DNA from 2 places in the Azospirillum ramasamyi genome. Region 2 is predicted to be linked to the other one. Evidence: riboswitches for the same ligand, from Rfam matches in the RefSeq annotation. Region 2 holds a riboswitch; the other holds the start of a gene.
What was found. A riboswitch is a leader RNA that binds a small molecule or an ion and turns the genes downstream of it on or off. The one in region 2 is predicted to bind cobalamin.
Positions count from the first base shown of each region.

Region 1: it holds a riboswitch for cobalamin, as region 2 does, so the genes downstream of both, DM194_RS21705 (TonB-dependent receptor plug domain-containing protein) here and DM194_RS24395 (CbtB domain-containing protein) in region 2, are expected to answer to the same signal.

Region 1 covers NZ_CP029832.1:513,652-527,828, forward strand. The annotation lists gene narI (respiratory nitrate reductase subunit gamma) at 1-597, shown strand, start outside; gene DM194_RS21695 (peptidylprolyl isomerase) at 600-1,523, shown strand; gene DM194_RS21700 (MFS transporter) at 1,670-2,947, shown strand; cobalamin riboswitch at 3,121-3,348, shown strand; gene DM194_RS21705 (TonB-dependent receptor plug domain-containing protein) at 3,713-5,545, shown strand; gene DM194_RS21710 (DUF7676 family protein) at 5,573-6,157, shown strand; gene DM194_RS21715 (ABC transporter substrate-binding protein) at 6,145-7,011, shown strand; gene DM194_RS21720 (FecCD family ABC transporter permease) at 7,015-8,004, shown strand; gene DM194_RS21725 (ABC transporter ATP-binding protein) at 8,007-8,789, shown strand; gene DM194_RS21730 (DUF1636 domain-containing protein) at 8,796-9,194, shown strand; gene DM194_RS21735 (vWA domain-containing protein) at 9,179-10,165, opposite strand; gene DM194_RS21740 (hypothetical protein) at 10,162-12,048, opposite strand; gene DM194_RS21745 (TAXI family TRAP transporter solute-binding subunit) at 12,057-13,346, opposite strand; gene DM194_RS28295 (hypothetical protein) at 13,551-14,177, shown strand, end outside.
Region 2 covers NZ_CP029833.1:461,173-475,349, reverse strand. The annotation lists gene DM194_RS24400 (ABC transporter ATP-binding protein) at 1-639, opposite strand, end outside; cobalamin riboswitch at 984-1,206, shown strand; gene DM194_RS24395 (CbtB domain-containing protein) at 1,249-1,437, shown strand; gene DM194_RS24390 (CbtA family protein) at 1,448-2,203, shown strand; gene cobW (cobalamin biosynthesis protein CobW) at 2,217-3,278, shown strand; gene cobN (cobaltochelatase subunit CobN) at 3,444-6,860, shown strand; gene cobG (precorrin-3B synthase) at 6,857-8,182, shown strand; gene DM194_RS24370 (precorrin-8X methylmutase) at 8,175-8,813, shown strand; gene DM194_RS24365 (precorrin-2 C(20)-methyltransferase) at 8,810-9,559, shown strand; gene cobJ (precorrin-3B C(17)-methyltransferase) at 9,556-10,314, shown strand; gene DM194_RS24355 (cobalt-precorrin-6A reductase) at 10,416-11,198, opposite strand; gene cbiE (precorrin-6y C5,15-methyltransferase (decarboxylating) subunit CbiE) at 11,197-12,450, shown strand; gene DM194_RS24345 (cobalamin biosynthesis protein) at 12,438-12,896, shown strand; gene cobM (precorrin-4 C(11)-methyltransferase) at 12,893-13,654, shown strand; gene DM194_RS24335 (cobalt-precorrin-5B (C(1))-methyltransferase) at 13,633-14,177, opposite strand, start outside.

The DNA of each region.
Region 1 (14,177 bases), on a different replicon from region 2:
AGCCAGTCGAGCCAGTTCCTGAACCGGCATCAGCTGGTGTGGGCGAGCAACCTATTCCACATCGGCATCCTCGGCCTCTTCGTCGGCCATTTCGTCGGCCTGCTGACGCCGCCGAGCTGGCAGCATGCGCTCGGGCTCTCGGTCAAGGAGCACCAATGGATGGCGATCGTCTTCGGCGGGATATTCGCCCTGCTCGGCGCCATCGGCGGGCTGGGGCTGATCGTCAGGCGGGTGTTCAACCTTCGGGTCCGGCGCACCAGCAAGCCGACCGACATGTTCATTCTCTTCTTCATCTATTTCCAGCTCTGGCTCGGCATCGTCGGCATCCCGGTCTCGGTCGCCAACAGCGACGGCACCTACATGCTCGTGCTGTCCGAATGGTGCCGGAACATCATGACGTTCCAGCCGGGCTCGGCGGCGCTGGTTCAGGACGTTCCCTGGATCTACAAGCTGCACCTCGTCGCCGGCATGACACTGTTCCTGCTCGTGCCGTTCACCCGCATGGTGCATGTCTGGTCGGCGCCCATCTGGTTCATCGCCCGCCCGGCCTGGCAGATCGTGCGCCGCAACGCGAACATCGCCAAGGAGGGCGTTTGATCGTGCAAGGAGGCGAGCCCCAAAGCGGACGGCCGGCAATCGCGGTCAACGGCGTGGTGATCCACGAGGATCTGATCTCCCTGGAGGTCCAGCTTCAGGATGCCCCGGCGCCGACGGCCGCGTGGGAGAATGCGGTGCGCGCGCTGATCATCCGCCAGCTTCTGCTGTCCGAGGCCGAGGCCCGGAGCATCGGCGGCGACGACCCGGAACCGGGGGAGGATGCCGACGAGGCGGCGATCCGGCGCCTCCTCGACGAGGCGTTGAACATTCCCGAACCGACCGAGGACGAGTTGCGGCGCTGGTATGGGCGCAACGGCGAGCGGCTGCGCGCACCGGATGTCTGGCGTGTCCAGCACCTCCTGCTCGCGGCCGATCCGCATGATGAGCGGCAGAGACAGGAGGCGAGGGGGAGGGCGCAGGCGCTGCTCGGCGACGTGCTGGCCGATCCCGACAGCCTGACCGGTCTGGCGCAGCGGTTTTCCGATTGCCCGTCGAAAACGCAGGGCGGCGATCTCGGCTGGATCAAGCGCGGCAGCACGGTGCCGGAATTCGAAGCCAGCCTTGCGGCACTGCGGCCGGGCGAGGTCTTCCCCGAGGTGGTCGAGAGCCGTTACGGCATGCACATCCTGCGGGTTCTCGCCGGCAAGACAGGCGAGGTGCCGCCCTTCGACGCCGTGAAGGCGCGCATCGCCGAATTCCTGCAGGAGGCGAGCTGGCGGCAGGGGGTGCAGGGATACATCGCATCGCTCGCCGCGAGCGCCCGCATCGATGGCTTCGATCTGTTCGAGGGCGAAAACGCTCCGCCGCGCCCCTCGGCCTGGCCGGCGGGATCATCCTGCACCGGCGGCCTTCCGTCCTCGGGACCGCAGCCCGGCCGCAAGCCGGCGGCGGGGGGCGGCTGCGGCGGAAAGGGCTGCGGCGGGTAGGCTGCCGCGCGCCGCCCGGCATCGGATCGGGGCCGCGCTCCGGTCCGGAGTTTCGGGTGTGGGCGACTGTCCATCGATGTGGAGGAACGAGAGTGGCGCATCAGAACCCAACCAACCGGGCGATCAAGCTGCGCGGCAGCCCCAACATGGCGCTGACCGGAGCGACGATCGGCTTTTTCATCGGTTTTGGCGCCGTTGCCCTGTTCGGACCGACGGCGCAGAACTTCGTCCAGGTCATGCAGCTCTCGCCGACCCAGGTGGGCTTCCTGGTCGCGATCCCGATGCTGACCGGATCGCTGCTGCGCATTCCGTTCGGCGCCTGGGTCGACACCACCGGCGGCAAGCTGCCGCTCCTGCTGCTGCTTCTGTTGTCGGTGGTGGGAATCGGCGGTCTCTATTGGATGCTGCTGACCCTCTATCCCGACAGGCTGGGCCAGTCCGCCTATCCGCTGCTGCTGCTGTTCGGCGCGCTCGGCGGCTGCGGCATCGCCACCTTCTCGGTGGGCATCAGCCAGGTGTCCTACTGGTTCCCCAAGCGCAGCCAGGGATGGGCGCTCGGCGTCTATGGCGGGCTCGGCAACACGTCGCCCGGTCTTGTTTCCATCGTCCTGCCGCTGATCATCGGCTTGTGGGGGCTGTGGGCCGCCTACCTGATCTCGCTGACGATCGTCATCTGCGGCATCGTCCTCTACTACATTCTCGGGCAGAACGCCTGGTCGTTCCAGCTGCAGAGCCAGGGCCTTCCACGGGCGGAGGCGAACCGCGAGGCGGCCAGGCTGGGCCAGGAGTTCTTTCCGCAGACGAGCGCCGTGGCGACGCTGATGGGCGCGGCCCGGCAATGGCGGACCTGGGCGCTCGTCATGCTCTATTTCACCAGCTTCGGAGGATTCCTGGCGCTGACCGCCTGGCTGCCGACCTATTGGCAGAGCTTCCATGCGGCCTCCTACTGGACCGCCATCGGCCTGACCGCCGGTTTCTCCCTGTTCTCCTCATTGATCCGGGTGCCGGGGGGAAGCTGGTCCGACAGGTTCGGCGGCGAAGCCGTCGCGATCATGGCCCTGGCCGTGCTTCTCATCGGGGCGGCGATCATGACGCTCTCCACCGGCTTTACCGCCGCCGTCATCGGCGAGTTCCTGATCGCGGCCGGCATGGGGGTCACCAATGCGGCCGTGTTCCGCATGGTGCCGCTCTATGTGCCCGACGCCGTCGGCGGCGCGTCGGGCTGGGTGGGCGGCCTGGGGGCGCTGGGCGGCTTCGTGGTTCCGCCGCTGCTCGGCGGTATGGTCGAATGGCTGGGGAGCATCGGCTATGCCCGCGGTTACGCCGTCTTCGTCGCATTGGCCGTGGTGAGTCTCGCGCTCACCGGCGTGCTCCGCGCCGCGCGGCGTCAGCCGTCATCCACCACCGTTCATCAGTCGATGTGAACCTGTCCCGAAGGCGGGGAGCGGCTCAGATCGCCGTCTGACGGTTCCACGGCTGCGGAACCGGTCGAACGGCCGGCTGGGCAGGACGGTGCCGCTCCGCCATTGGTCAAACCCACCGGTCCGCATACCTCGAACGGTTCCGGTGGTTGACAGGCCCGCCGCCCGCCTTTATTACCACAAGCATTGTCGGCGGTTCTTCCAGGCGCAAGCCGGGAGATTAAAAGGGAACGACGGAAGCGACAGGCGCCCACGCCTGATGCAAGCCGTGGCTGTCCCCGCAACTGTGAGCGGCGAGTCGGCGCCAACGAGCCACTGACCGGAGGTCCATGGACCCCGATCGGGAAGGCGGTGCCGGATGACGACCCGCAAGCCAGGAGACCTGCCTCCGACAGCGTCACTCTGCCTTCGATCGGGGTGTGTCGGAGGTGCGGAAACCCGTCGTGGTGACGCGTCCATTGGCGTTGCCGCGGCCGGATTCCGGGATGATTCATCCTCCGTGAAATTCGCCGCAGGTGAATGGTTCTCCAGGCGCGGGCCCCCGCGTCGCGGCGTCCATTCGGCAACGCCCGTTCAACGGCTCCGGTCTCCGGGGCCGGCATGGATGTGCGTCCCCGGACGGGCGGCTTTGCGGCCGCACCGCTTGTGCGAACGCGCCTCCATGCCTGTATCAGGACGTGGCAGAGCATGCAGACAAGCCGTTCCACCAGGCATTCTTGCTATCGGTTCGTTTTGGCCGGTCTCGGGGTTGCGGCCGGAGCCGCCGTCGTGTCGACCGCCGCACCGACCGTCGCGTCGGCGGAGGAACTCAAACTCGCTCCCCTGCAGGTGACCGCGCCGAAGGAGGTGTCGGTACCGCAGGAGCAGGCGACCACCGCCTCGAGCGTGATCGGCGCCGAAGAGATCGCGCGCCAGCAGATCCGCCGTCTCGACGACGCGCTGGGGCTGGTTCCCGGCGTCACCCTGTCGGGCCGGCAGGCGCCGGGCGGTGCCCAGACCTTGCGGCTGCGCGGGCTTGGGCCGCGCCACACCCGCATCTTCATCGACGGCGTCGAGATGAGCGACACCAGCCAGTCGCAGTCGCATTATGCGGCCGGCGAAATGGACATGGCCGACATCGAGCGCATCGAGGTTCTGCGCGGCCCGCAGCCGGGCCGCTTCGGGCCGGATGCCGGCGGCGGCGTGGTCAACATCGTCACCCGCCGGCCGGCCGGCCCGCTCGGCGGACAGGTCGGCGCCGAATACGGCAGCTTCGACACCAAGCGGGCGAACGCGTCGCTGTCCGGGGCACGGGAGAGGGTGGATTTCCGCGCCTCGCTTTCCGGAACCTGGTCCGACGGCTATTCGGATTTCAGCCGGTGGCGCGGCGGACAGGAGAACGACCCGTTCCGGCAATGGGCGGCGGCCGGCCGGATCGGTGTCCAGGCGACCGACGAACTGCGCCTGGATGCGACGGCGCGATACCAGCGCAAGACCCTGACCTACGATCCCGCCGACGGCGACAACGACTGGTCGCGCGACGAGACCGAACGGTTCCTGCGCCTGGGCGGATCGCTCGACAGCCTGGGCGGCAGGCTGGTTCACAGCTTCGGCGTCGCCAACACCGCCATCACCCGGCAGTATTGGGGCGAGGGAACCAGGGGCGACACCTATGACGGCCACAAGACCCGCCTCGACTACGCGGCGATCGCCAAGCTGTCCGACCGGGTAACGCTGGGCTACGGGGCCGACGCCACCCGCGAAAGCATGGAACAGCACACGCCGGGCTTCGCGCCGCTCGCGCCGGATATGCGGTCGCACACCTGGCGCAGCGGCGGCTTCGCCACCATCGGCGTGACGCCGGTGGCGCCGCTCGACCTGTCGGCGACGATCCGCGGCGACCGCCACAGCGAATATGGCGGGAAGGGAACCTGGAGGCTCGGCGCCGCCTACCGGATCGTGCAAACCGGAACCACCCTGCGCTCCAGCTACGGCACGGCATGGCAGCCGCCGTCGCTCTACGAACGCTTTGATCCCTGCTATGGGCGGGCCGGCCTGCGGCCCGAACGCAGCCGCGGCTGGGATGCCGGCATCGAGCAGTCGCTGCTGGGCGGCCAACTGACCGCGGGGGCGACCTATTTCCAGGCCAGCACCCTCGACCAGATCAACTGGCTGTACGGCCCGGCAACCAGCCCGGCCTGTTCGGGCGGCGGCTATGTCAACGTGGATCGCACGAAGGCGCAGGGGCTGGAGCTTGAGCTGGCCGCCCGCCCGACCGCGACGACCGATTTTCGTGTCGCCTATTCCTGGCAGAGCGTGCTCAACGCCAACACCGGGCAGCGGCTGCGCAACCTGCCGCTTCACCAGGGCAGCGCGTCGGTCGGCTGGCGCTTCCTGCCCGAGGCCTACGCCAATCTCGGCCTGCGCTATCGCGACATGATCGAGAATTACGGCACCGGCAGCGCCTTCCTCACCGCCGATCTCCGGCTGTCCTACGACCTGACCGAGGCGGTGACGCTGCACGGCCGCGTCGAAAACCTGTTCAACCGCCGCTACGAGGAAGTCTACGGCCATGCCGCACCGGGCCGCTCGGCCTATGCCGGCCTGTCCGCGCGCTTCTGACCCGCCATTCCCAGGAGATTCCTTTCCATGAGCACCGCGTCTTCCGTGGCCGCGCACGTCGTCGAGGAGCCCGGCATGGGCCGGGTCGAGATTTTCCCGCTGCCCACCGATCAGGATCTGCTGTTGGCCATGCTGAAGGATGCCTTCGAGGTATGGTGGCGCGACATCGTGTTCGGCACGCTGGTCCAGGGGGCCGTCTTCGAGATCCGCGCGCCGAACGCCCCGCGCAAGGTGTCGCTGTTCGACGGCTACCTGACCGTCGATTTCGGGACGTGGCATTTCCACGTCTGCATCGGCCCCCACCGGGGCACGCCGCGCAACCCGGCCGATCCTGAGCTTGCCCGCATCCGCCGGACCGCGCGGGCCGAGATGTACCGCGTCCTGGGGGACGACGGCGCTCCGCGGAGCTGGGGGCTGCGGCTGTTCAACGGCAAGGGCGAACAGCAGATGACACTGTTCTTCCCCAACCCCTTCCTCGGCGAGAACGACCGCATCCTGAAGGAGCCGGATTGGAGCCGACTGTCGATGTGGGACGGGTTCCGCCAGCGCTATCTCGGGCTGGAGAGCGATCCTATCGACCGTAGCGGGAAGGGGTTCCGGTGCGGCGGCTGATCCTCCGCCTGGCGGCGGCCGGCCTTCTGACCGCGGCCATCCCGATGGGGATGGCCGATGCCGCCGGTCCGCGGGCGGCATCGGCCACCGTGTGCGGCGACCAGTATCTTCTGGCGTTGGCCGATCCCGACCAGATCGCCGCTCTGTCGCCGGAAGCCGCCGACCCCTGGCTGTCGTTCAAGGCCGGGGAGGCGGCCTCCTACCCGCAGTTCCGGCCGAGTGCCGAGACCTACCTGTCGCTCGGCGTCGAGGTGGTTCTCGCCAACGCCTGGAGCGACCACAAGACCCTGGAATTGCTGGAACGTTTCGGCGTGCGGGTGGTGCGCATCCCGCTGGCCGAGCGTTTCGAGGACATCGAGACGGTGACGGCGACGGTTGCCGAGGCTCTGGGTCATCCCGACCGAGGCGCACGCCTCAACGACGAGGTCCGCCGGCGGCTGGCCGCGGTGCGGACGGAGAACGCCGGTGCCGGCCGGACGGCGCTCTACCTGCGTCCGGGCGGCGGCAGCGCCGCGGCCGGAACCTTCGTCGACGAGGTGATGACGGTGGCCGGCCTGACCAACCAGGCGACCGTCGAAGGGCGGTCGGGCTGGACCGGCTACGATCTGGAGAGCTTCGTCCTCAACCCGCCCGGTCTTCTGGTGACAAGTTTCTTCGAGAGTCCCGACCGGTCGTTGCGGCGCGCCTTCGGGGAGCATCCCGCCTTCGCCCGCCGGGCTTCGGCCACGCCGACGGTGGCGGTGCCCGGCAACAATTGGGTATGCAGTGGCTGGTTCCTGGTCGAGGCGGCCGAAGCCCTGACCCGCGGGTTGCGGCAGCTTCCGCCGCCGCCCCCATCAAATGGAATGCCCTGATCCATGCGCACTCTTCCTCTGCTGGCCGGCCTCGCCGTCGCCCTGCTGGCCGCATCCGCCGCCGGCCTCGCCATCGGCTACGCTCCGCTTCCGCTGGCCGGCGTGATCGCCGGTGTCTTCGGTGCCGGCGATCCCCTGACGGTCGCCGTCATCCGGGAAATCCGCCTGCCCCGGCTGCTGCTCGGGATCGAGGTCGGAGCGGCGCTCGGCATCGCCGGCGCGGCGCTCCAGGGATTGCTGCGCAACCCGCTGGCCGAACCGGGGCTGATCGGTGTCTCGGCGAGCGCAGGGCTGGGCGCGGTCATCGCCTTCTATTTCGGCTTCGCGGCGCTGTCGCCCTATGCGCTTCCCGCCATGGCGATGGCCGGCGCTCTCGTCGCGACCTGCCTCGTGCTGGCGGTCGCCGCCCGCGACGGCGGCAGCCTGACCCTGATTCTGGCGGGGGTCGCGCTGTCCAGCCTCGCCGTCGCCCTCACCTCCCTGGCGATGAACCTCGCGCCCAACCCCTATGCCGTCACCGAGATGCTGATGTGGCTGATGGGGTCGCTGAAGGACCGGACGCCGGCCGATGCGCTGACCGCACTTCCCTTCATCCTGGCCGGCTTCGGCCTGCTGCTCGCCACCGGCCGCGGGCTGGATGCCCTGGCCCTGGGCGAGGATGCGGCCCGCAGCCTGGGGGTCGATCTGGCCCGGCTGCGGTTGGCCGTCGTCGGCGGCAGCGCCGCGACGGTCGGGGCGTCGGTGGCGGCGTCCGGCTCGATCGGCTTCGTCGGGCTGGTGGTGCCGCATCTGCTGCGCCCGCTGGTCGGGCATGAACCAAGCCGCCTGCTGCTGCCGAGTGCGCTCGGCGGAGCGGTGCTGGTGACGCTGGCCGATCTGGTGTCCCGCCTGATCCCCACCGAGCAGGAGGTGATGCTGGGCGTCCTCACCTCGCTGGTCGGCGCGCCATTCTTCCTCATTCTCATCCTGCGCGCCCGGCGGGAGGCATGGTGACGATGCTGTCGGCTTCCGGAATCACCCTGACTCTGGGCGGACGTCCCGTCCTGGACGATGCCGGTTTCACCGCCCGCTGCGGCGCCGTCACCGGCCTGATCGGGCCGAACGGCATCGGCAAATCGACCCTGCTCCGGGCGGTCGCCGGCCTGCTGCCCCATCGGGGCGATGTCCGCTTCGCAGGAAAGCCCCTGCCATCGGATGCGCGGTCGCGGGCACGGCTGCTCGGCTATCTGCCGCAGGGTCACCATGTCCATTGGCCGCTGACGGTCCGCCGCACGGTGGCGCTCGGGCGGCTGCCGCATCTCGGTCCGCTCGGCCGGCCGGGACGGGCCGATGAGGAGGTGGTCGAGCGGGTCATGGCAGCGACCGGGGTCGCGGAACTCGCTGCACGCGCGGTGCCGACCCTGTCGGGCGGCGAGCGCGCCCGCGTGATGCTGGCGAGGGTTCTGGCGACGGATGCCCCGGTGCTGCTGGCCGACGAGCCGACGGCGGCGCTCGATCCCGGCCACCAGCTCCGCATCATGGCGCTGCTGCGAGCCGAGGCGGTCGAGCGCCGCCGAGCCGTCGTCGTCGTGCTCCACGACCTGTCGCTGGCCGCCCGCTGCTGCGACGAACTCGTGCTGCTGATGCCGGACCGGCGCGTGGTTGCGGGAGACGTCCCGACGGTTTTGACGTCTTCCCTGCTGCAAGAGGCCTATGGCGTGTCCTTCGCCGTGACGCGGGCCGCCGACATTCCGGTGGTGCTTCCCCAATGCCCGACCCTGATCCAAGCCGGAGACTGACCTGCCATGCCCATCGACGTGATCGTCTGCGAAACCTGCCGCCAGCCCGGCACCGGATCGGCGGCGGACCCGCAGGACGGGTGGACCGGCGCGATGTTCGCGGCCCTGCTCGAGGGTGTCCTCGCTTCCGCCGGCGCCGGTGAATTCCGCGTCGGCACCATGCGGTGCCTGATGAGCTGCCGCCGTCCCTGCGTCGTCCATATCCGCTCGCCGGGGCGCATGGGCTACGTTCTCGGAGACCTTGTTCCCGAGCGGCCGGCCGTCGAGGCGCTGGTCGGCTACCTGCTGGCCTATGGTACGACCGACACCGGGATCGTCCCCTACAAGGATTGGCCTGACGGCGTCAAAGGACGCTTCGTCGCCCGTGTTCCTGCGCCCCCCGGCCAGGATCAGGGAGTAAAGTAGACGATCTTTTGCTCGCCGGAGGCCAAGGATACCGCGTTGCGCCGCAGGATTTTCTCCTCTCCCGACCACAGCGAAACCTCGTAGGTTCCGGGCGGCAGAGCGATGGGATCGGTGGGAATCGGGAGCGGGGTCGCGAAGATGCTTTTGCCTTCGCCGGCACGCTGGATTTCCACGCGCAGCTTGCCGTCCCGCAGCACGGCGCCTGAACGCAGGTCCAGCCCCAGCACCTGGAGCGTCGGTTGGATAAAGGACGCCTGCCGGTGCTTGTCCGCCACCCGTTTGGCCAGTTCGGCCATCGTTCTTTGAGCTTCCTCCGGTCGGGTCAGATCAATCCGTATCGCGCCCGAGCAGGCCGCCAGCCGATCGACGGCCTCCGTCCGCATGTCCCCTGCGCGGGGAACGACGATCGTATCGATTTCCACCCGGTTCTTGTCGCGCCCGAGATTGATCGTCCGAAGCGCCTCGCAGGGCGCATCCAAGGTCTGATCGCAAGTATCCTCGAAATCGCTGATGAGAACAATGATGCCGCCGTCGGCGCCCAGAATGTCGGCGGTCTTTAAAAGGGTCTCGGTAATGGGCGAATAGCCTTTCGCCTGAAGGCCCGACACTATGCGCTCCATTCGGTCAAGCTGCTCGGTGTCCAGACGCACCGGCGGCGCCACGATGTCGATGTCCTTGCAACCCGCGACCCGCGCCGCGCCGCTGGACGGCACGAAACTGACCGAATGGCCGAAGGAAACCACGCTCACAATGCTGCCGGGCGATTGCTTGGTCAGGCCTTCGGCGAAAAAGCGGAACGCGGCTTGCGCCACCTCCCTCTTGCCGTGCCGGTCGGAGGTTTGAGCCCGCATGCTTCCCGAACTGTCGTAAACGACGACGATTCCGCGATCCCCGGCCGAGGCGGGCGTAACGGTCGCGGAGAGGGTAACAGTTAGAAGGCCGGCGATGGGCAACAGCGCGAACGGGTTCATCGCAGGATCATCCTTCCGAATGGCAACGCCGAATCGACATAGCCGCAGATGTCGTGAAGCCTGATATCGTACGTGCCGCGACTGTCGCTCTCGACGGCGATTCCCGTCACCACAAGGCGCAGCCTCGCATCGCTGTCGAGGCGGCACTGCAGCCGGTCCCGTGGTTCGATCGCCAGCGTGTAGCCTCCTGGAACTCGCCTGTCCGTCGCCGTCGATGCCTCGATCCGGAACATGCTTGCCGCTCTCGCTCCACCCGGCGCGGGCCCGTCGGGCAATGCCGAAAATGAGATCGACCGTTCAATCCCCGGAGGATCGGCCTCGAGAACCGTGATCTCGACCTTGTTCCGGAAGGGCGGGGCGTCGATGCCGCGCCGGAATACGGAGTCGATGCGGGGAGTCGGCCGGCGCGGGGGAGTGGCAGTCGATTCTGCGGCCTGGCGGGGTTGGAGGGTGGGGGAGGGCAATGCCGCAGGCTGCAGTCTGGAAAAAGGCGGCGGTGCGGCCGGCGATCGGGCGGGCTGTCCGGGCTCGGTGGTGGAGGGGAGCGGTGCCGGCGGCTCCGGTTTGGGGGATGGCGTCGGTGCCGGCGGTTCCGGCTTGGGAGGCTCCGATTTGGGTGGTTCCGGCTTAGGTGGCTCAAGGGAATGCGGCGGTGTAGCGCCGGGGCCGTTCGACCGGATCGCGGAAGCGGACGGAATCTGGGATGGGAGTTGCGATTGGGGTTGGTTGCCGGCGGCGAGTCCGGCAACGCCAGGCCCCCGCGGCGCTGCTCCCGAAACCGCGGCCGCGATGGCGGCACGTCGGCGGGCCTCCAGCCGCTTGCCTTCCTCGGAGTCCGACCGGAAGCAGTTCATCCTTTCCGTCTTCTGCTCGCGTTCCCGATTGGGGCCTTGTCCGCAAGTGCCTGTGATATCATCGAGCGTAAATTCTGACACATCAGACTTTACGCTCGCCCTCAGACGGCGGGCGCGGCCGTCCGGCCGCTTGCCTTCGCAGGCATGGGCCTGCGGGGCCGCAGTCGCGGCCTTTACCTCCGAGCATAAGTCAGGACTTACGCTCGGCGGTATGACGGGTTGTCTTGATGCCTGCGGCTCGGAATCGCAGGGCATGTCGCCCTTGTCTTGGAAGGACAGCGGCTGCCCCAGCAGCGTGGAATGACCGGTGGTCGCCGACACCACGTCGTCCAGCATGCCGGCGGGCAACCCCTCGGTCCGGAAGGGCCGCGCGAACACCTGGATCGAGAGGTGGACAAGGTGACTTTGCTTGAACCCATGGGTCCACTCCATCACCACCTCGGCCAATCCAGCGCCGGTGAAACACGCTTTCTGCAATTCGTAGTCCCGCAGGGAGATCGCATTGACGCTGCCCATCGGCTGGAAGCGCAGGTCGTCACCCAGGAAATGGACCACGAAGGACAGGCGTTGCGGGGTGTTGGTGTCGCGCACCCGCTGCGCCAATTGGCCCAGCACGAGACTGACATCGTCATGGGCGGCCTTCAGCGCGCCCCCGATGTCGATGTAGCCGTTCCACGAGCCGGCCGGCAAATGGCGCTTCAACGTATCGATGTGGTCGTCGATGGCCTTGCCGGAGGTGTCCGCATTGCCATCGATGGGCTCCACCATGGAGGCCGAACGCATTCCCGGTGTTTTGGCGACGAGAAGCCCGCGATGACGCGCGGGCTCCTTCCAGGTTCGATCGACTTGGTCGAGCAGCGTCCGCCACTGCCGCTTCAGGTACAGTCGTACGTCGCTGTCGTGATCGTTCAGCAGGCGCGTGTCCAAGATATAGATGTGGAACAGGTGCTCCGGAGCGATCGCCGCTGCACCGGCCGTCGGCGCCCAACAGAAGAGGAGGAGCGACACCAATAGGATGAAACGTGGCAAATCCAGCCTCACGACCCACATTGCTGCGCACGGAATTCGTCGGATTTCCGCATGATCTCGCGAACTGAAGGACGTGGTCCCGGCTGTTGGCCGAGCCAGTCCTCGAACGCGGTGTTGAACATCGCCTTGTCGTCGCACAACGCCGGACGGACTTTGCGGCAATCGATGCGCAACGACCGGCCCGGGTTGGCGCGTATCCAATCCTGCGCTGCGATCATCCGCTCCCAACCGCCGACCTCGCGGCCCAGATCGACGCCGCACCAGTTTGTGGCGAATCCATTTCCTTCCTTCGACATGGCTTCCGGCGCCCGTTCAAAGAAGCTGCGGACGAAGGCGGCGGTCGGCTCGAACCGCGGGGTACCGCCGGCCCAGGCATAGGCGGCCAGGATGGACGGCACGCCGATCGTCGGCAGGCTTCGCCCCGCGGGCACGAGTTCGGCATAGTCGTCCGCGCTGAACGCGCCCGGTTCATAAGGCGTTCTGTCGAGCCCGCCGGCGGGCGCCCGGCCGTCGCAGCCCTGCGTGAACAGCTCCGGTCCGATTGCCAGCAGTTCGAGCCTTTTCTCCATGATCTCCTTTGCCGAGAGCTTGGCGAACAGCGGCGCCGGCTTGCCCACCACGAAGGCCAGGGCGTCCACCTTGCCGGCCTTCAGCTGCTCGATCCCTTCATCGGTCGAAGCGCTTTCGTCGAAAGTGGGGTCGAGTCCGAGCAGCCCCTGGAGGACCGAGCGTACGGTCAGCCACGTTCCGGAAAGCCGTCCCCCAACGTTGATCCGCTTCCCGGCAAGAACGCAGACGTCGGCCGGCCGATCGCCGATCACGTCCTGGCGCGTCAGGACATGCAGGTACTCTGTATGCAGTCGGCTGACGTAGCGCAGCCGCCTGCCCAGCTCATCGCCCGTCGGCGTGGCCCTGTAGGCCTGGAGCACGTCGCTTTGCAGGATCGCGAAGTCGATCCCGCCGAGGTGGAGCAGGTCGTCGATGTTGCTGATCGAACCGTGTCCGGTGACCGCTGCGACCCGCAGCGTGCTGCCTTTCCGGTCGTTCAGCAGCCTGACCATATCCGCTCCCAGCCGCGCGTAGAGGCCGGTGGGCTGCCCGGTGACGATGCCCACTTGGCCGCGCAGGATCATCGTCTTTTCCCGGTCGGAACGGAGCACCGTCGGCAATGCGCCCGTATCGGCGCCGGCAGCGGTCCGATCCTGTGCCCGCGACGCACCCGCCGAAACCGACAACACTCCGCCGATCAAAATCGCCGCAGCAAGGCGTTGCAGTGCAACGAAACTCAACGGTTTCATAGACATACTCAACCTCTCGGCAATGATTTTTCCGCCGTCCGTAAACATTTACAGGAAAAATATCAGCATACATATGAAATCACCGGACATAAGTCTGGTGAAACTGTGAGTGAGGCATTGTGTACAAGATAAAAATACGAATCAACTCTTGTTATGTTCCAAAGCGCATGTCAATTTGCCAATGGATCCTCTGTAGGAACGCGGATGATTGGCGGACATATGAAACGGAGCGCTCTACGTAAGGCACAGCCCTATGCGATAGGGCTGTTCGGTCTTCTCATGTCTACAGGCGCGGGGCTGATTTGGTACGTTAACGGACAGAAGTATCCGGTAGAAAAAGAGTTCGTTCCAATAGATGATAATATCATCGCAGCAACCGAGCAGATTGCGAACGAATACCTCGATAAATATTCTTTAAATGATTTGGAAGGTTTTCAGTACAGCTCAATATACAGCACAATTATTAGGAATGCGGATTTTGATACAGGCTCTCTCGTAATAGCCACCTTAAAGTCTCAAAGCATTTCGGACGAAGAAAAGAAGTACGTAGTTTCAACGAAATTGATAGCGAAGTTGCGCCAGTGCTTGAGCCCTTTGGTCGAGACTGCAAAGAACGGCAACCTGTTCGCCGTCAGCGCATTTGCCCTTCTCGCTGCAAAAAATCACGGAACAATACTGCCTGAAAAAATAGACTCACAGGGTTCAGAGGAAAAAATCGCAAAATTCGAGAGCATCGCGAAGGCCAATGGGTGTCTGCCTTATATAATCGGCCTTAGAGGATACGCAAGGTATGTAACAAGTATTGAAGAAATGGATCACCTGAACGAAGCG
Region 2 (14,177 bases):
CGACAGGTTGTGCTCAACCATCAGAACGGTGCGGTCGGCGGCGACGCGCTTGATCAGCGCCGCGGTGCCCTCGATGTCCTCATGGCCCATGCCGGCCAGCGGTTCGTCCAGCAGCATCACCTCCGGGTCGAGCGCCAGCGTGGTGGCGATCTCCAGGGCGCGCTTGCGGCCGTAGGGCAGCTCGGCCGCCAAATGGTTGGCCCAGGGGGTGAGGTTCACCGCCTCGATCAGTTCCAGCGCCCGGTCGTGCAGCTCGTAGAGCGTCGCTTCGGACTTCCAGAAATGGAAGCTGGTGCCGAGCGGCCGCTGCAGCGCCACGCGGACATTCTCCAGCACGCTCAGATGCGGGAAGACGGCCGAGATCTGGAAGGAGCGGACCATCCCCATCAGCGCGATGTCGGCCGGCTTGGTGCGGGTGATGTCCTTGCCCTTGTAGAGGATCTGGCCGCGCGTGGGTGTCAGGAACTTGGTCAGAAGGTTGAACACCGTGCTCTTGCCGGCGCCGTTCGGGCCGATCAGCGCATGGATGGTGCCCCGCTTCACTTGCAGGTTCACCTCCTTCACCGCCACGAAACCCTTGAACTCCTTCGTCAGATTGCGCGCTTCCAGGATGATGTCGTCGTTCGGTGCGGCGTTCATCGGTCGCGAATTCTCCTCCCGTTCGTCCTTATTCCGGGCTTGTGCCCGGGGCTTATGTCCGGGCTCCCAGCCCGGGGGGCCGCCATGCGGCGGGACGTTTCACCGATTGTCGTACGCACGAAGCGTGCCATGAAAGGGGTCGCTTCGCCCGGACTGCCGGACCCGTTGAATCTCCGCGGGTTCGCCTCCGCCTCCTCTCCCTCCGCTCTGGAGCCTGGCACCGGAAAGTGTCGGAATCGCGGACACTCTGTCCGCAAAACATGACACCATCCAAATTGTCGGCGTGCAAGATCATACGTGTGGTAGACGCCATAATGCGGCCTTGCCAAACCGCCATTGCACTGCGATGGTGACCGTCCGACGGTGCCCCGCCCGTCCTGACGGACGGTGGGGATAATAGGGAATGCGGTGCGGATCTCCCTTGCACGGGGTCCAATGCCGTGGCTGCCCCCGCAACTGTGTGCGACGAGCGTTCCATCCATCATGCCACTGGCCTTCGCGCCGGGAAGGCGGACGGCGACGCGACGACCCGCGAGCCAGGAAACCTGCCGCCGGACACGATAGGCTCCCAACCCCGCCGGGTGTGGCGGGACAGCAAGGAATCGTTCCATGGCCACCCGTTTCCTCCACACTGCCGCCGGTTCCGCGACCCGCAGCGCCGCCCAGACCGCGACCGCCGCCTTCGCCGCGATCCTGCTGGGCAGCTTCCTGCTGTACGGCGTCGGCTTCGCCCAGCCGCAGCAGATCCACGACGCGGCCCACGACGCCCGCCATTCCTTCGCGTTCCCCTGCCACTAAAGCCGGGGTCATGGATCTGATCCGGCGGCTGTTCACAGCCGCTTTGGTCGCGGGCGTGCTTTCCGGCACGGCCGCTTCCGTCGTTCAGCAGGCGACGACCGTCCCGCTGATCCTCGAAGCCGAGAAATACGAGGTGGTGACTCCGCCTTCCGCCCCCGCCGGTGCTGCCACGGAATCTCACCAGCATGGCCCCGTCCGCGAGGTCGGCGAAGGCGTGCCCGCCACGCTGGGCGAGGCGGTGCAGCGCATGGGCCTGACCATCGTCTCCAACCTGCTGACCGGCGTGGCCTATGCGCTGCTGCTGTCGGCCGCGATGCTGCTGGCCGGTCGGCCTGTCGATGCGCGGCGCGGGCTGGTGTGGGGGGCAGGCGGTTTCGTCGCCATGTCGCTGGCGCCCTCCTTCGGCCTGCCGCCTGAACTGCCGGGCATGGCCGGCGCCGATCTGGAGCTGCGCCAGCTCTGGTGGCTGGCCGCGGCGAGCGGGGCCGGCGTCGGCATGGCGGCGCTCGCCTTCTCCCGCAACCGCTTCGTCATCACCGCCGCCGTCCTTGCCGCCGCCCTGCCCCATCTGGTCGGCGCCCCCCACCCCGAAAGCGCCGAGGGCGCCGTCCCGCCGGAACTCGCCGCCCATTTCGTCACCGCCGCGCTGGGCGCTTCCGCCCTGTTCTGGGCGATCCTGGGCGCGGCCTGCGGCTGGCTGATGAGCGGACTGGTCGGCGAGACCGATTCCCGCCCAGCCCTGCGGCCCCAGCCCGGCGCGCGTTAAGGAGCCACGTCACATGTCCGCCCAACCCAAGACAGCCGTCGGCAAGGTGCCGGCGACCGTCATCACCGGCTTCCTCGGCGCCGGCAAGACCACGCTGATCCGCAGCCTGCTGGAACAGGCCGAAGGCCGCCGGCTGGCGCTGATCATCAACGAGTTCGGCGATGTCGGCATCGACGGCGACATCCTGCGCGCCTGCGGCAACCCGACCTGCACCGAGGACGACGTGATCGAGCTGGCGAACGGCTGCCTGTGCTGCACCGTCGCCGACGATTTCGTCCCGGCCATCGAAAAGCTGCTGGCCCGGCCGGAGCCGCCCGAGCATATCGTGATCGAAACCAGCGGCCTGGCCCTGCCGAAACCGCTGGTCCAGGCCTTCCATTGGCCGGCGATCAAGACCCGCGTCACCGTGGACGGCGTCATCGCCGTGGTGGATGCCGCCGCCGCCGCCGAGGGCCGCTTCGCCCCCGATCCCGCGGCGCTGGAGGCCCAGCGCGGCGCCGCCGGAACCGTCGACCACGAAACGCCGATCGAAGAGGTGTTCGAGGACCAGCTGCTCTGCGCCGACCTGATCGTCGTCAACAAGACCGATCTGGTCGACGCCGTCGACCTCGCCCGCGTCGAGGATCTGATCCGCGGCGCCCTCTCGCATACGGTCGGCCGCGACGCCAAGCTGGTCCGCGCCTCCCAGGGGGCCGTCGATCCGCTGGTGCTGCTGGGCGTCGGAGCGGCGGTGGAGGACGACCTCGCCAGCCGTCCCAGCCACCATGACGAGGAAGAGGGCCACGACCACGACGACTTCACCAGCTTCGTGGTGGAACTGCCGCCGCAGCCCGATCCCGCCGCTCTGGCGATGACCCTGGAGAAGGTCGCCGGCCTGCATGGCGTGCTGCGCCTGAAGGGCTTCATCGACGTGCCCGGCAAGCCGATGCGCCTGCTGGTCCAGGGCGTCGGCACCCGCATCCAGACCCATTACGACCGCCTGTGGAAGCCCGGCGAGGAGCGCCGCAGCCGTCTGGTGGTGATCGGCGAGAGCGGGCTGGACCGGGACGCCGTGACCGGGGCGGTTGTCGGGTAACTGATCGCCGCGTATAGCCCCCACCCCGACCCTCCCCCGCCGGGCGGGGGAGGGAGATTGGTGATGCTTTTCCAAACAAGCGCTTAGGTTCCCTCCCCTGCTCAGCGGGGGAGGGTCAGGGTGGGGGAAAGTGTCCCCACTCCTTGAACGTATCCGCGGACACCCATGCACCTGCTCGCCGCCCGCCAGGACGAACTGGACGCCGGCCCCCAGGCGGAAGACCTGGGACAGACGCCCGCCGACCTCGTCATGCTGTCTTTTTCCGACAGCGACCTGACCGCGCTCGCCAGCGCCTGGCGGGCCGGGCGCGAGCGGCTGCCCAGCCTTCGCCTCGCCAACCTCAACCGGCTCGGCCATCCCCTGTCGGTCGATCTCTACGTCGACACCATCGTCGCTCAGGCGAAGCTGGTGGTCCTGCGCCTGCTCGGCGGCAGCGGCTATTGGCGCTACGGCCTCGATCGCCTGTCCGCCCTCTGCCGCGAGCGCGGCATCCCGCTGGCCGTCCTGTCGGGAGAGGCCCAGCCCGACCCGAACCTGACCGCCTACGGCACCGTCGCCCCCGAAGCGGCCGACCGCCTCTGGCGCTATTTCACCGAGGGCGGCCCCGCCAACATGGCCCAACTGCTGGCCTGCGCCTCCACCCTGGCCGGCACGCCCCTGCCCCACGAGGATCCAGCCCCCGTCCCGCGCTTCGGCAGCTATGACGGCTGGCACGGTCCCTCCGCCCCAGAAGCCCCCGCCGAAGCTCCGGTTGCGGCGGTCGTCTTCTACCGCTCCCACCTGCTGGCCGGCGACCTCGCCCCGATCCACGCCCTGTGCGACGCGCTGGCCGCACGCAGTCTCGCCCCCCGCCCGCTGTTCGTCGCCAGCCTGAAGGAGCCGGACTGCGCCGCCTGGATGCGCGCCAGCCTGACCGCGCAGGACGCCGCGGTCGTCGTCAACACCACCGCCTTCTCCGCCGCACGCGAGGACGGCTCGCCGCTGGAGGCCAACGGCAGCCCGGTCCTGCAGGCCATCCTCTCCACCACTCCCGAAGCCGGCTGGCAGGCCTCATCGCGCGGGCTGGGTCCGTCCGATCTCGCGATGAACGTCGTGCTGCCGGAGATGGACGGCCGCATCATCGCCCGCGCGATCGCCTTCAAGGCGGCGGGGGAGCCGGACCCCGACCTGCAATTCGCCGCCCCGGCCCTGCGCCCGATCCCCGGCCGGGTGGATTTCACCGCCGACCTCGCGGCGAGCTGGGTCCGCCTGTCCCGAACCGCTCGGGCGGAGCGGCGGCTGGCGCTGGTGCTGTCCGATTATCCGGGGCCGGGCGGCGGCATCGGCCATGCCGTCGGCCTCGACAGCCCGGCCAGCACCGTGGCGATGCTCCGCCGCCTGTCCGCCGAGGGCTACAGCCTGTCCGCCATCCCGGACACCTTCTTGGATGGGGGCGCCGCGCTGATGGCCGCCCTTACCGCCGCGCCGACCCCGACCCTGTCGCTGGCCGACTACCGCCGCCTCGCCCCGCCGGACCTGCGCGCCCGCATCGCCGAGACCTGGGGCGAGCCGGCCGCCGATCCCGCCTGCCGCGACGGCGCTTTCGCCTTCCGCGTCCTGTCCTGCGGCAATGCCGTGGTGACGGTGCAGCCCAGCCGCGGCCACGGTTCCCTGACCACCGCCCAGCACCACGATCCAGACACCCCGCCCAGCCACGGCTATCTCGCCTTTTACCTGTGGCTGCGCCATGTCGTGGACATCCATGCCCTGGTGCAGATCGGCGCCCACGGCACGCTGGAATGGCTGCCGGGCAAGGCGGTGGCGCTGTCGGCCGATTGCTGGCCGGAGATTGTCGGCGGCGCCCTGCCGACCCTCTATCCCTTCATCGTCAACAACCCCGGCGAGGGCGTGCAGGCGCGCCGCCGCCTGGGCGCCGTGCTGGTCGGCCATCTGACCCCGCCGCCGGTGGACTCCGGCCTCTACGGCGAGCTCGCCGCGCTGGAAAACGCCATCGACGAGTATTCGCAGGCGACCGGGCTCGACCCGCGGCGGCTGGGCATGCTGCGCGAGACGATCCTCGACCTCGCCTGGAAATCCGGCGTCGCCGCCGACTGCAACCTGCGGCCCGACGACGATCCCGACGCCATCCTGTCGCGGCTGGACGCCCATCTCTGCGACATCAAGGAATTGCAGATCCGCGACGGACTGCATGTCTTCGGCCACAGCCCGACCGGCGAGCGCCGCGACCGTCTGACCGCCGCCGTCGCCCGCTCCGCCGATCCGGCCATGGTCGCCGCCGCGGTGGACGCCTGCGGCGAGGCGGAAATGCGGGCATTGCTCGACGGGCTGGACGGCCGCTTCGTCCGCCCCGGCCCCGGCGGTTCGCCGGCCCGCGGGCGGGCGGACACGCTGCCGACCGGGCGTAACCTCTATGCCCTCGACCCGCGCGGGGTGCCGACGCCGACCGCCTGGACGCTGGGCTGGCAGGCGGCGGACGCGCTGATCACCCGCTATCTCCAGGACCATGGCGATTGGCCGCGCCGGCTGGTGGTGGATTGCTGGGGCACCCCGGCCATGCGCACCGGCGGCGACGAGCTGGCCCAGGCGCTGGCCCTGCTCGGCGTCCGTCCGATCTGGGAGAACGGCTCCGGCCGGGTCACGGGATACGAGATCATGCCGGCCGGCGTGCTCGGCCGGCCGCGGGTCGATGTGACGCTTCGCATCTCCGGCCTGTTCCGCGATGTCTTCCCGCAGCAGATCGCCCTGTTCGACCAAGCGGTGCGCGCCGTCGCCGGGCTGGACGAGCCGGACGACACCAACCCGCTTGCCGCCACCGCGCGGGCCGAGGAACGGCACCTCGCGGCATCCGGCGCCGACGCGGCGGACGCCCGCCGCTGGGCCACCGCGCGCATCTTCGGCGCCGCCCCCGGCATCTACGGCACCGCGCTGTCCGGCATGATCGCGCGCGGCGACTGGACCGCAAGGGCCGATTTCGGCGCCGCCTATCTGGAGGGGGGCTGTCACGCCTATGGCGCCGGGATGGAGGGGGTGCCGCTGCCCGCCCTGTTCCGCCGCCGTGTCGGCGGCGCCGACGCCCTGGTCCACCACCAGGACCAGCGGGAGCATGACGTGCTGTCGACCGACGGCTTCATGCAGTTCGAGGGCGGTTTCGCGGCGGCGGCGGCGCTGGAGGACTCCGAACCGGCGCTCTACCACCTCGACAGCGCCGATCCGGGCAAGCTCGCCGTCCGTACGCTGGCGGAGGAGATCGCCCGCACCCTGCGCGGCCGGGCGGCCAACCCGCTCTGGATCCGGGGCATGATGCGCCACGGCTATCGCGGCGCTGCCGAGCTGGCGGCCGGCGTCGATACGCTCTTCGCCTTCGCCGCCACCACCGACGCCGTACGCCCCGCCCATTTCGACCTGCTGTACGACGCGTACATCGAGGATTCCGAGGTGTGGGACTTCCTGTCGCATGCCAACCCGGCGGCTGCCCGGCACATTGTGGCACGCATGAGCGAGGCGCTCGACCGCGGCCTGTGGCACCCCCGCCGCAATTCCACCGCGGAGGATCTGCGGCGCCTCCGGGAGACCGCCGCATGAAGCCCCCTGCCGCCAACCAGCCGAGACGCCGCGGCACCTGCCCCGGCGTGCTGGCGCCGATGCAGGTCGGGGACGGCTTCCTGCTGCGCGTCCGCGTCCCCGCCGGTGTGCTGCCCGCCGGCCATGCCCGCCGCATCGCCGAGTTGGGGGAGCGTTACGGCAACGGCCTGATCGACCTCAGCCATCGCGGCAACCTGCAGCTCCGCGGTGTTCCCGCCGACGCGCTGGACCCGGTGACCGACGCCCTGCGCGGCATGGGCTACGTCTCCAGCGACGCGGCGAGCGAGGCGGTGCGCAACGTCCTGTGCTCCCCCACCGCCGGGCTGGACCCCGCGGCGGCGATGGACGTACGGGCGGTTGCACGTACGCTCGACGCGCGGCTGGCGGAGGATAAGGGGCTGCACGGCCTGCCGCCGAAATTCGGCTGGCTGGTCTGCGGCGGCGGGATCGGCCATCTGGCGGAGAGCAGCACGGACATACGCTTCGACGCGGTGGACGGCGAATGGTTCCGGGTGTCGCTCGGCGGCACGCTGGCGAAGGCCGCGCCGCTGGGCCTGTGCCGGGCGGCGGATGCGGCGGATGCGGCGTCGGCGCTGGGCCGCGCCTTCCTGGAACTGCGCGCCGCCCTGCCGGAGCCGCCGCGCCGCATGGCCGGTCTGGTCGCGGCAATCGGCACCGAAGAAATCGGCAAGCGCCTCGCCCCGCTGCTGTCCCCTCTCGCCCCCATGGAGAGGATCAAGGGGAGGGGGACGCATCTCATGGATCGCTTCGGCTCGGCCGCCCCCCCTTATCCCGACCTTCTCCCCGGGGGGGAAAAGGAGCAAGCCCCGGCAATGGTGACGGCCTTCCCCTTCGGGCGCCTGACCTCCGCCACCCTCGCCGCGCTCGCCGCCGCCTGCGCCGAGATCCGCATCAGCCCCTGGCGCGCCCTGATCCTCGTCGCCCCCTCCCCCGATGCCGAAACCATCGCCGGCGCCCGTGGCGCCATCCTGTCGCACAGCGACCGCCGGCTGAAGCTGACGGCGTGCAGCGGGGCCGGCGGCTGCGATGTCGGAACCACCGACACCCATGCGGCCGCGCTCGCCATCGCCGACCGCGCAGGCCCCTTGCTGGACCATGTGCGAATGGTGCATGTGTCGGGCTGCGCCAAGGGCTGCGCCCATCCCGCCATCGCCGATGTCACCCTGACCGCCCGAGACGGCGTCTATGACGTCGCCCTGAACGCCAAACCCGGTGATGCCGCCCCGCACATCGGCCTGTCTCCCGCCGACGCCGTGGCCCGCGTCGCGGAACTGTTGACCGAGGAGTCCACCGGTGCCTGAGCCGCTCTACGACTATATCCGCGACGGAGCGGCCATCTACCGCCAGTCCTTCGCCACCATCCGGGCGGAGGCCGACCTGTCCGCCATCCCCGATGACCTGAAGCCGGTGGCGGTGCGCGTCATCCACGCCTGCGGCATGGTCGATGCGGCCGGGGATCTGCTGTTCTCCGCCGATGTCGGCGCCGCCGCCCGCGCCGCCCTGCGATCCGGCGCGCCGATCCTCTGCGACAGCGAAATGGTCGCCCATGGCGTGACCCGCGCCCGCCTGCCGGCCGACAACCCGGTGATCTGCACCCTGCGCGATCCCGCCGTGCCCGATCTGGCCAAAAGCCTCGGCAACACCCGCTCCGCCGCCGCGCTCGACCTGTGGGGCGACCGGCTGGGCGGTTCGGTGGTCGCCATCGGCAATGCGCCGACCGCCCTGTTCTACCTGCTGGAGATGCTGGCGGCCGGTGCGCCGAAGCCCGCGGCGATCCTGGGCTTCCCCGTCGGCTTCGTCGGCGCGATGGAAAGCAAGGAGGCGCTGGCCGAGAACCCCTTCGGCGTGCCCTATCTGGCGATCCGGGGCCGGCGCGGCGGCAGCGCCATGGCCGCCGCCGCCGTCAACGCGCTGGCGAGCGACGTCGAATGAGCGGCGATACCCTCACCCTCCCCACCCCCGGCACCCTGTTCGGCGTCGGCGTCGGCCCCGGCGACCCGGAACTGATGACGCTGAAGGCAATGCGCATCATCGGCGCCTGCCCGGTCGTCGCCTATTTCTGCAAGCGCGGCACCCGGGGCCAGGCCCGCCGCATCGCGGATCAGGCCATTCCGCCCGACCGGATCGAACTGCCGATGGTCTATCCGGTGACGGTGGAGCTGCCGCCGACCCACCCGGACTATGGCCGCCAGATCGAAGCCTTCTTCGACGAGTCCGCCGAGCGCATCGCCGGGCATCTCGCCGCCGGCCGCTCCGTCGCGGTGCTGAACGAGGGGGATCCGTTCTTCTACGGCTCCTTCATGCATCTGTTCCTGCGGCTGTCCGGCCGTTTCGCGACGGAGGTCATTCCCGGCGTCACCAGCATGGTGTGCAGCGCCTCGCTGCTGCCGCGCCCGCTGACCCTGCGCGACGACGTGCTGTCGGTGATCCCCGGCACGCTGGACGAGGAGTCGCTGGTCCGCGCGCTGACCGCCGCCGATGCCTGCGTGGTGATGAAGCTGGGCCAGAATTTGCCCAAGGTCCGCCGCGCCATCGCCGCCGCCGGGCTGGCCGAGCGCGCATGGTATGTGGAACGCGCCAGCATGGAGGAACAGCGCTTCATGCCCTTCCTGGAGGCGCCGGACGTCGCCCCCTATTTCTCCCAGATCGTCATTCCGGGCGAGGGCAGGCGGGGATGACCGGATGGCTGAAAGTTGTCGGATTGGGGCCCGGTCCCGAGGACTGGCTGACCCCCGAGGCGCGGCGCGATCTGGCCGAGGCCACCGACCTCGTCGGCTATTTCCCCTATGTGGAGCGCGTGCCGCCGGGGAATCAGCTGCGCCACGCCTCCGACAACCGGGTGGAACTGGACCGCGCCCGCTTCGCGCTGGACCTAGCGGCGCAGGGAAGACGGGTGGCGGTGGTGTCGGGCGGCGACCCCGGCATCTTCGCCATGGCCGCCGCCATCTTCGAGGCGCTGGACGATCCCGAGGCGCCCGAAGCGTGGCATGGGGTTCAATTGTCGGTCGATCCCGGGGTTTCCGCCATGCAGGCCGCCGCCGCGCGGGCCGGGGCGCCGCTGGGGCATGATTTCTGCGCCATCTCGCTGTCCGACAACCTCAAGCCGTGGGAGGTGGTGCTGAAGCGCCTGCGTCTGGCGGCGGAGGCGGATTTCGTCATCGCGCTCTACAACCCGATCTCCCGCGCCCGGCCCTGGCAGCTTGGCGCCGCCTTCGACGCCCTGCGCGGCATCCGCGCGCATGACACCCCCATCGTGCTGGGCCGCGCCGTCGGCCGCCCCGACGAGGAACTGACCGTCACCACGCTGGGCGAGGTGCGGGCGGAACAGGCGGACATGCGCACGCTGGTCATCATCGGCGCCTCGCACACCCGCTTCGTCGCGCGGGCGGACGGCGGGCGCTGGGTCTACACGCCCCGGCATTATCGGGGGTGAAGGTGAGTGCGACGGCAGTGCTGGCAGAGATGCCAGCGACCAACCCACCGCGAGTAACCCTCTCCCCCAGGGAGGAGAGGGGAAATTCGCGAAGGAAAGTGTCAGCCCACCCCCTCCAGCCACCCCACCGCCGCATCCACGCCGTGCAGTTCCGCCACGCCGTTGCCCGCCGGCCGCTCCACCATCACCACCGGCAGGCCCAGCGCGCGCGCGGCCTCCAGCTTGGCGTCGGTGGCGCGTCCGCCGCTGTTCTTGCTGACGATCGCCTCCACCCCCTGCCCGCGCATCAGCGCCAACTCGCCCTCCACGGTGAACGGCCCGCGGTCGAGGATCAGGCTCATGCGCGGCAGGGCCGGCAGCGGCTCCGGCGGGTCCACCGCGCGGATCAGGTAGCGCTTGTCCGGCGTCGCCTCGAAGGCCGCGACCTCCTGCCGGCCGATGGTCAGGAAAACGGTGTCGCCCAGATCGCGCAACGCCAGCGCCGCGGCGGCCATGTCCGGCACGCCGACCCAGCGGTCGCCCGGTCCCGCCACCCAGGCCGGCCGGGTCAGGACACGCAGCGGCACACCAGCCAGCGCGCAGGCCGCGGCGGCGTTGGCGGAGATCTGCGCTGCAAAGGGGTGCGTCGCGTCGATCACGGCACCGATGCCCTCGGCGCGCAGATAGCCGGCCAACCCCTCCACCCCGCCGAAGCCGCCGATGCGGGTGGGCAGCGGCGGCAGCACCGGGTTCTTCGTGCGGCCGGCCAGCGACACGCGGGCGTCGATGCCGGGATGGCCGGCCAGCCGTTTCGCCAGCGCCGTCGCCTCCGTCGTGCCGCCCAGGATAAGCGCCTTGACCATCTCCCCCACCCCACCCGTCAGGATCGGCGCCATGGATAGCATGGGAACGGCCCGCTGGCTCAGCATCGTCGGCATCGGTGAGGATGGCTGGGACGGTTTGCCGCCCGCCGCACGCGCGGCGGTGGAAAGCGCCGCGATCCTCTATGGCGGCAGCCGCCACCTCGATCTCGTGCCGGCCGTTGCGGGGCAGGAACGTCTGTCCTGGCCGTCGCCGATGACCGACGCCTTCCCCGGTCTGATCGCGCGGCGCGGACAGCGGGTCTGCGTGCTGGCGAGCGGCGATCCGTCCTGGTACGGGGTGGGCGCCACCCTGTCGCGGCTCGTTCCGGCTGCGGAAACGACGATGATACCGGCGGCATCCGCCTTCAGCCTCGCGGCCTCCCGGCTGGGCTGGCCCTTGCAGGACTGCCGCTGCCTGACCGTCCATGGCCGCCCGCTGGAGCTTGTCGTTCCGCATTTGCAACCGAACGCCAAGCTTCTGCTTCTTTCCTGGGACGGAACGACCCCGGCGAAGCTCGCCGCTCTGCTGCGCGCCCGCGGCTTCGGCGCCTCGCGCCTGACGGTGCTGGAGGCGATGGGCGGAGCGCGGGAAGGCCGGCTGGAGGCGACCGCCGAAGCCTGGACCGAGGAGCGCACCGCAGACCTCAACACCATCGCGCTGGACTGCGCCGCCGCCCCCGGCGCCCGCATCCTGCCGCTGGCCCCCGGCCTGCCCGACGACTGGTTCGAGCATGACGGGCAGATCACCAAGCGCGAGGTGCGCGCCGTCACCCTGTCCTTCCTGGCGCCGCGCCGGGGCGAGCTTCTGTGGGATGTCGGCGCCGGCTCGGGCTCCATCGGCATCGAATGGATGCTGCGCGATCCCGCCAACCGCGCCATCGCCGTCGAACACCACCCGGAACGCATCGCCCGCATCCTCGCCAACGCCGCGGCCCTCGGCGTGCCCGGCCTGACGCTGGCGCGCGGCAAGGCCCCGGCGGCGCTGACCGGGCTGGATTTGCACGGGCTGGAGCGGCCGGACGCGATCTTCATCGGCGGCGGGCTGACGACAGAGGGCGTGCTGGCGACCTGCTGGGACGCCCTGCCCCCCGGCGGCCGGATCGCCGCCAACGCGGTGACGCTGGAAAGCGAGGCGGTGCTGTTCGACGCGCATAAGCGGCTGGGCGGCGAGCTGACCCAGATCGCGGTCGCCCGCGCCTCGGCGGTCGGCGGCTTCCGCGGCTGGCGCGCCGCCATGCCGGTCACGCTGTGGCGGGCCGAAAAGCCCCATGCGGAGGGCACATGGACCGCATGACGCCCGACTCCCTGCTGTTCGGCCCGGTCTTCGTCGGGCTGGGCTGCCGCCGCGGCTGCGGCTGGGAGGAGATCGCCGCCCTGGTCGCCGTCGCCTTCGACGAGGCGGCCCTGCCCGACGCCGCGCGCCGGCTTGCCGCCCTCGCCGCCCCGGCGATGAAGGCCGACGAGGCCGGATTGGCGGAGGCCGCCCGCGCGCTCGGCCTGCCGCTGCGCTTCATCGCGGAGGACGCGATGCTGGCGGCGCAGGACCGCGTCCACACCCGCTCCTCCACCGTGCTGGCCGCGGTCGGGCTGGCGTCGGTGGCGGAGGCCGCGGCGCTGGCCGCCGCCGGGCCGGGATCGCGCCTGCTGCTGCCGCGCCGCTCGACGCCCCGCGCCACCGTGGCGCTTGCCTTGCCCGCAATCGCCCTGATTTCCGACGCTTTTTGGGGAACCCGTTCATGACCGTCCATTTCATCGGTGCCGGACCGGGCGCTCCCGACCTGCTGACCCTGCGCGGACGCGACCTGATCGCGCGCTGCCCGGTCTGCCTCTATGCCGGCTCCCTGGTTCCGAAGGAGATCATCGCCCACGCCCCCGCCGATGCCCGCATCGTCGACACCGCTCCGCTGACGCTGGAGGAGATCGTCGCCGAGTTCCAGGCCGCCCATGCCGCCGGCCGGGACGTGGCGCGGCTGCATTCGGGCGACCTGTCGGTCTACAGCGCGCTGGGCGAGCAGACCCGCGCGCTGCGGGATCTCGGCATTCCCTACACCATCACCCCCGGCGTGCCGGCCTTCGCCGCGGCGTCGGCGGCGCTGGGGCGGGAACTCACCCTGCCGGAGGTCAGCCAGACGCTGATCCTGACCCGCACCGAAGGCCGCGCCTCGGCCATGCCCGCCAACGAGACGCTGGAGGTGCTGGGCGCCTCGGGCGCCACGCTGGCGATCCACCTGTCGATCCACGTCGTCGACCGGGTGGTGGAGCGGCTGACCCCGCTCTACGGCGCCGGCTGCCCGGCGGCGGTGGTCTACCGCGCCACCTGGCCGGACGAACGGGTGCTGCGCGGCACGCTGGCCGACATCGCGGCGCAGGTGGCGGCCTCACCGATGGAACGCACCGCGCTGATCCTGGTCGGTCCGGCGCTGGGCCATGAGGAGTTCCGCTGCAGCGCGCTGTACGACGGCAGCCACGTGCGGCGCTATCGGGGATTGGGGGAGTGAGCAACCCCGACGATGCGCCCCTGCCGGTCGGTGACGAGCACCTCGACGGCGACCGGTGCATCCTCCAGCACATCCTGCGCGGCGCGGCGGGCCAGTTCCGCCACATGGTCGGCCAGCGGCAGGCCGGCGGCGTCCGCCATGCCAAGCACCTGCGCCGCCGTGTTGGCGCCGCGCGCCCGGGCGATCAGGTCCGGCCCGGCGCCCAGCTCCGCCAGCCGCCCGGCCAGCCAGTCGAAATCCACGCTGTTGCGCTTGCTGTGCAGATCCATCAGCCCGCGCGCCAGCTTGCCGAACTTGGCGAAGCCGCCGCACAGGGTCAGGCGGGGAATGGGGTGCCGGCGCAGGTATTTCAGCGTGCCGCCGGCGAAATCGCCCATGTCGATCAGCGCCTGTTCGGACAGGCCATAGCGCGCCACCACCGCCTTTTCCGACAGGTCGCCGGTGCAGGCGGCGACATGGCTCAGCCCGGCGGCCCGCGCCACGTCGATGCCGCGCTGGATCGACGCGATCCAGGCCGCGCAGG